3 regions of the Shewanella inventionis genome follow, and region 3 is predicted to be linked to each of the others. Evidence: predicted binding sites of a transcription regulator. Region 3 holds the regulator's gene; each other region holds the start of a gene.
What was found. Region 3 encodes NrdR, which represses ribonucleotide reductase genes. Its sites were predicted from a motif close to AAACACNANATNTNGTGTTT; they were not measured.
Positions count from the first base shown of each region.

Region 1: nrdD (anaerobic ribonucleoside-triphosphate reductase) is a predicted target of NrdR. The motif match lies at 1,179-1,198, and genes of this name have one in related genera.
Region 2: nrdA (class 1a ribonucleoside-diphosphate reductase subunit alpha) is a predicted target of NrdR. The motif match lies at 1,084-1,103, and genes of this name have one in related genera.

Region 1 covers NZ_CP082926.1:2,408,412-2,410,690, reverse strand. Annotated here, with positions in the region: gene nrdD (anaerobic ribonucleoside-triphosphate reductase) at 1-1,121, opposite strand, end outside; gene rssA (patatin-like phospholipase RssA) at 1,342-2,279, opposite strand, start outside.
Region 2 covers NZ_CP082926.1:2,760,729-2,763,007, forward strand. Annotated here, with positions in the region: gene nrdA (class 1a ribonucleoside-diphosphate reductase subunit alpha) at 1-879, opposite strand, end outside; gene K8B83_RS12285 (HAD family hydrolase) at 1,442-2,104, opposite strand; gene ubiG (bifunctional 2-polyprenyl-6-hydroxyphenol methylase/3-demethylubiquinol 3-O-methyltransferase UbiG) at 2,193-2,279, opposite strand, start outside.
Region 3 covers NZ_CP082926.1:1,836,657-1,838,935, reverse strand. Annotated here, with positions in the region: gene ribD (bifunctional diaminohydroxyphosphoribosylaminopyrimidine deaminase/5-amino-6-(5-phosphoribosylamino)uracil reductase RibD) at 1-767, opposite strand, end outside; gene nrdR (transcriptional regulator NrdR) at 846-1,295, opposite strand; gene glyA (serine hydroxymethyltransferase) at 1,405-2,279, opposite strand, start outside.

The DNA of each region.
Region 1 (2,279 bases), 570 kb from region 3:
GTGACTTTCACCACTTGATCGTAATTCAAAATATCGGGATACATACGCATACTAGAACAGGTCAGCGCCATCTTTTTAATGTCGTAATTACTGTCTTGGGCTTTATGATTAACCCCATCTTTAATAGCAAAAACCAGTTTGGGAAACACTGCCGTTTTACGGTTTTTGCCCAAACCCGCCATGCGCACTGTTAAAATAGATTTTTGAATTAACCGCGATTCCCATGATGTGCCTAAACCAAAACCAAAGGTCACAAATGGAGTTTGTCCGTTAGCGGTATGCAACGTATTCACTTCGTATTCTAGCGATTGGAAAGCATCGTGACATTCTTTCTCGGTTTGGGTCATGGCAAAACCCGCTTCGTCAGCTATTTGCCATTTTTTAGCCACAGCAAGATGTTTTTGATAACTTTTTTGTACAAACTCAGCCAACACCTCGTCAATGCGGTTAATCGTTGTACCGCCATAAATATGGCTGGCCACTTGGGCAATAATCTGTGCCGTAACGGCTGTAGCAGTAGAAATTGATTTAGGCGTGTCTATTTCAGCGTTGCCCATTTTAAAACCATGAGTCAACATGCCCGCTAAATCAATGAGCATGCAGTTAAACATTGGGAAAAAAGGCGCATAATCTAAATCGTGGTAATGAATCTCGCCTTTTTCATGGGCAGCGACCACATCTTTTGGTAATAGGTGAGTTTTGGCGTAATGTTTTGCCACAATGCCGGCTAACAAATCCCGTTGAGTTGGGATCACTTTGGCATCTTTATTGGCATTTTCATTTAAAATAGCACTGTCAGATTGCTCAACTAAACCACGAATAGCACAATTTAACTTACTTTTAGCTTCACGGTGTTTGTCGCGATCGTGGCGATACTCAATATAATGACGAGCAACAGACTTAAACGGCCCCGACATTAATAAATTTTCAACCGCATCTTGTAGCTCATGTATATCAACTTGCGTGCGCTCGGCCATCTGTAGCTGTATAGCTTTGGCTAATTCCAGTGCATATTGATCATCTGCTTGCCCCGCAGAATCCATTGCAGCTAACACCGCATCTTTGATGCGACTTGCGTCAAACGCAGTACGGCATCCATCCCTTTTCACCACAACTAGCATACGACCCACCTTTTATAAATGCCGCAAAACACTATATATTGGCACAAAATAAATAAACAACACTATATGGTGTGTATTAGGCGCTATAACGGGATACGTTTCTTTGATCCAGATCATAAGAAAGCAGACTGGTAAAGATTAAGACAAATTGCAGTTAACCGTAGTGAAAAAATAAAAGCGACAGCAGGCCATACATTAAGCAATAACCTGCTGCAAAATATTAACGACTCGACAACGTCGCCTTAAGTAAATGGGCAATATCTTGTACCGCAACTTCTCCGGCTTTAATCGCTTCTTTGGCTCGATGAAACTCCATAGTGCCAATATCAACCACATCAGGCACGATATAAATATCTGGTGGCTCGCCCATTAGTCGCGACCGTTTATGTCTTTGCTCTAAAATGTCCATCGACTGAGACATAACAGCTATCATGCCCGGGTGAGATTTACCGCCACCAAGGGAAAACTTGTCCGTTAGGTCACTCATATAATCTTTACCTTTGCCCCACAAATCCATAAAGCCAGACTCTAACTGTGGTTTTTCAGTAACAGGTTGAGATTTTTTAGGCTCACGGCTTTTTAATTGTTCAGGCATCATGTGCATGTGACCACGACGATGACCATTTAGATCAACCGCAATAACAATATCTACGCCCATTGCCCGGCACAACGAAACGGGCACAGGATTAACCACCGCACCATCAACTAACCAACGGTTATCTTGTTGCACTGGGGGTAAAAAGCCAGGCATAGAACACGATGCCCTTACAGCATGGCGTAAATTTCCCTCTCTAAACCATATTTCTTGGCCAGAATACAGATCGGTAGCCACTGCCGCAAACGGCCTATTTAATTGCTCAATATTGAGATCACCAATGCGATTAGCCAGCACATCGAACACTTTTTGCCCGCTGATTAAGCCCCCCTTACGCCAACCTAAATCCATTAGCCCAAGTACATCCCAGCTAGAAAAGCCGCTTACCCAGGTTTCGAGTTCATCTAAATGATCATTAGCATAAGCAGCGCCAACAAGTGCCCCCACTGAGCAACCCGCAATTTTATCTGGGTATATGTCTAACGATGCTAATCCTTTTAACACGCCAATATGTGCCCAGCCTTTTGCGGCTCCGCTGCCTAACACTAATCCTACGGTCGGCT
Region 2 (2,279 bases), 920 kb from region 3:
AGAGCACGACTTAACCGCAGTTTGGAAATATTTGTAAAAAGGTAAGCAACCTGTATGGAATGCTTCGCCGCCACGAATAGGGCTACCTAAGGCGCGGATACGACCTGCGTTAATACCAATACCAGCACGTTGACTAACGTATTTAACGATAGAAGATGCCGTTGCATTGATTGAATCAAGGCTGTCATCGCATTCAATGAGTACACAAGAGCTGAACTGACGCGTAGGAGTACGAACGCCAGACATAATCGGTGTCGGTAATGAAATTTTGAATAAAGACGTCGCATCATAAAAACGCTTGATGTAATCCAAACGAGTGTCTTTTGGATAACGAGCAAATAAACATGCTGCCACTAAAATGTATAAAAACTGCGCGCTCTCATATACTTCATGGGTTACACGGTTTTGCACTAAATACTTACCTTCAAGCTGCTTAACGGCGGCATAAGAGAAGTTCATATCGCGCCAGTGATCGATATAGCTGTCTAAGGTTTCAATCTCTTCACGAGTGTAGTCGGCCAAAATATGCATATCATATTTGCCCATTTCCACTAAGCGAGTCACATGGTCGTATAACTTAGGTGGTTCAAATTGACCAAAGGCTTTTTTGCGTAGGTGAAACACCGCTAAGCGCGCTGCTAAAAATTGGTAATCTGGCGAGTCTGGCGAGATTAAGTCAGCAGCTGCTTTAATGATGGTTTCATGAATGGCTTCAGTTGGAATGCCGTCAAAAAACTGCAGGTGAGATCGAAGTTCAACTTCAGATACTGAGACGTTTTTTAATCCCTTGGCTGCCCAAGTGATCACGCGGTGAATTTTATCTAAATGGATACTTTCACGTTCGCCACTGCGTTTAGTGACTGTCATATTGCTATTCATTGAAGAGAGGCCTTGGTTCTATATCCGGTCATGTGATCATGTTCAGGATGCTGTGCTACTTTGATTCGATCAGAACAAATCACAAAACAGTTCCATGTTAAAACAATCGTCCAGAATGTACTTACGGCAAGGTGGATCTACAGTACATTCATTAAGACACTACCTTGTAAATTCACAAGGAGAGTAGTGTTTCGATTGTTACCCACACACAAGATATGGTGTTATTTATAAACTGAGATACAAGATAGTGAGGTTTGAGCTGATTTGCAAGTCACAATTACATTAACTTCTTGTGGATAAGTTGAGGATAAACGGCAGGGTTAGTAATGGCTAACCCTAGAGCCCAAATTTATATAGTGTTTTTAACGCTTGATGTTTTTTTATGCAATAGATTAGAAAAATTTGATCGCTAAAATAAGCAGCGATCAAAAATTTACGACCATTTTTAGATTGATCTTTTATGGCTTTTGATCTGCAGATCAAAACAGCCATCTTGTTGTAAGCTAGATAACAAATGCCGTTCAAATACGACTCGCTTAATAAAACATAAGCCATTAATGGCTTATTCAGTAAAAAACTGTGTTAAAGATGAACCATCTGCAAAATGTCGTTTTGATGGCCATAGTTCTGGTTTGTCTGAAGCAGATAAATACCCCCAAAGTGCCACACCTCCAAGCATGTTGGCGTTATGGGCGGCAACGAGATCACGCTCTGCGTCACCTAAATACAGGATCTGCTGAGGCGACGTTGCAATTTGCTGGGCGGCTAACAACATTGGTGCGGTATGTGGTTTTGCATGGCGGGTACTGTCACCGCTGATCATGGCGTTAACTCGGCCTGTTAAGCCTAATTTATCAACTAAAGGGCGGGCAAAGCGGGCGGGTTTATTGGTGACGATGCCATAAGGAATATTGTGTTGATCAAATAAGTTGAGTAGCTCAGGTAATCCATCAAATAAACGGCTAAGCTCGCCATTAATTTGGCCATAATGCTGCAGTAATCCCTGTTGTATTTTAAGTTGCAATGCTTCGTCGGCATCAGGTATCGCTGTTTTTACTAAATATAAACTACCGTGAGAGGCTGCATGGCGCATTTTTTCAAGGGGTTGGGCGGTAAAACCTGCATCTTCTAAGCTAAGATTAAGTGCGTAAACTAAATCTGGTGCGGTGTCTGCTAATGTACCGTCAAGGTCAAATAAAACGCCTTTCACATCGTGTTTATGCACTTAATTATTCCTTATATAAGCGTTAGGTATTGCGAGGTTCAATTGAAAAAGTGCATTACCGATAACCTTGAGGTTACCGGCATGACGATTAATCTACTTTTTGTGTGGCTATCATGTAGTTTACATCCACACTTTTTGTGTATTTAAACACACCAGAAAGCGGGTTATACGTGAT
Region 3 (2,279 bases):
CTTTCAATTGAAAAAAGTTGCTGATTTGCCGTTAATCTCGCGCGGCTATCTAGTACCACTCGAAGAGGCTGAAAAATCTCATCTGGAGTATGTCGGGTGGTTAATTCACCTAATGATTCAAAGCGAACATGTAAACTCGGATCATCAACTAGCACGGTTTCAACGCCGGTAATTAACGCACAATGACTGGCACGATACTTTTGCACATCTGCACGAGCTGCAGTGCCGGTAATCCATTTTGACACGCCATTAGATAACGCCGTTTTTCCATCTAAACTAGCAGCCACCTTTACCGTTACCCAGGGTAAACCTGTTTTCATGCGTTTCATAAAACCAAGGTTTAATGCATATGCTTGATCTGTGAGTAAACCGACATCCACTTGAATACCCGCCTCTCTTAGCATGGCGATACCACGCCCAGAAACTTCTGGGTTAGCATCGGTCACAGCCACCACAACTCTGGCAACCTTGGCATTAATTAATCCCAATGCACATGGCGGCGTACGGCCATAATGACTACAAGGCTCAAGTGTGACATAAGCAGTCGCACCTTGCGCGGTTTGGCTTTTATCATAAAGCATCTTAAGCGCATTAACTTCTGCATGACCTTGACCCGCTCGTTGATGATAACCTTCGCCGATAATGTGGTCATCGCGTACAATTACGCAACCGACACAAGGATTGGGCCGAGTAGTAAACCGCCCCTTTTCAGCCAGCTTAATTGCTCGGCTCATCATTTCTATATCAACACTAGACCAGTTAGACATGGTTGTTAACCTCGTTTACTGCCATATATATCCTGTAGAAAATCGTCTAAACAGAAGAGCATGGTCTTACATATGTGATTATTTTTGTAGCTTGGCAATAGCCTCACCAAATTGCGAGACATCTTCAAAAGCGCGATAAACCGAAGCAAAACGAATATAAGCCACTTTATCTAGCGTCATTAACTGCTCCATCATCAGATTACCAATCATTTCAGAATCCACTTCACGCTCGCCAGTTGCGCGCAGTGTTGATTTAATCTTAGTAAGGGCTTGTTCTATCTCGTCAATTGATACCGGACGCTTTTCCACTGCTCGCAACATACCGCCACGCAGTTTATCTTCATCAAACGGCTGTCTGGTGCCATCACGCTTTATCACTCTGGGCATCACTAATTCAGCCCCCTCAAACGTGGTAAAACGTTCATGACATTCGGTACACTCCCGGCGACGGCGAACTTGATGGCCATCGGCCACTAATCGAGAATCGATAACTTTGGTGTCGGTCGCGCTACAAAAAGGGCAATGCATTGAACCTCCTGCAGAAAACAAAATGGCCGCTAAAAATTAGCGGCCATCAAAGTTTATCCTATTTGTGGCATAAGGTTAACCTAAACCTCAACACCTAAAACAATAGTGATTAACCGTATACTGGAAACTTAGCACACAATGCCAACACCTGGCCTTTAACGCGCTCAATAACAGCAGTGTTAGATGCATCATCTAAAATGTCACAAATCCAGGTTGTCAGCTCTTTTGCTTCAGCTTCTTTAAAGCCACGGCGAGTAATGGCTGGTGAACCAATACGGATACCCGATGTAACAAATGGTGAACGAGGATCATTAGGCACTGAGTTTTTGTTAACGGTAATGTTGGCACTGCCTAACGCCGCGTCAGCTTCTTTACCGGTTAAATCACGACCAATTAAATCAACCAACATTAAGTGGTTTTCAGTACCACCTGAGACGATTTTATATCCGCGAGATAAAAATACTTCAACCATGGCTTTGGCATTTTTAACTACTTGCTGCTGGTATACTTTAAACTCTGGCTCTAATGCTTCTTTAAATGCTACTGCTTTACCCGCGATAACATGCATTAATGGGCCACCCTGGCCACCAGGAAATACTGCAGAGTTTAACTTTTTGTATAACTCTTCATCGTCAGCAGCTGAAATAATAATACCGCCACGAGGGCCAGCTAAGGTTTTATGTGTGGTAGAAGTCACAACGTGTGCGTGTGGCACTGGCGTAGGATAAACACCTGCAGCAATTAAACCGGCAACGTGTGCCATATCAACAAATAAATAGGCACCAATTTTGTCGGCAATTTCACGCATTCTTGCCCAGTCAACAATACCTGAATAGGCAGAAAACCCGCCAATCATCATCTTAGGTTTATGCTCAATGGCTAAACGCTCCATTTCGTCGTAGTCAATTTTGCCAGACTCGTCGATACCATAAGGAATGATGTTATAAAGTTTGCCAGAAAAGTTAACTGGAGAACCATGGGTTA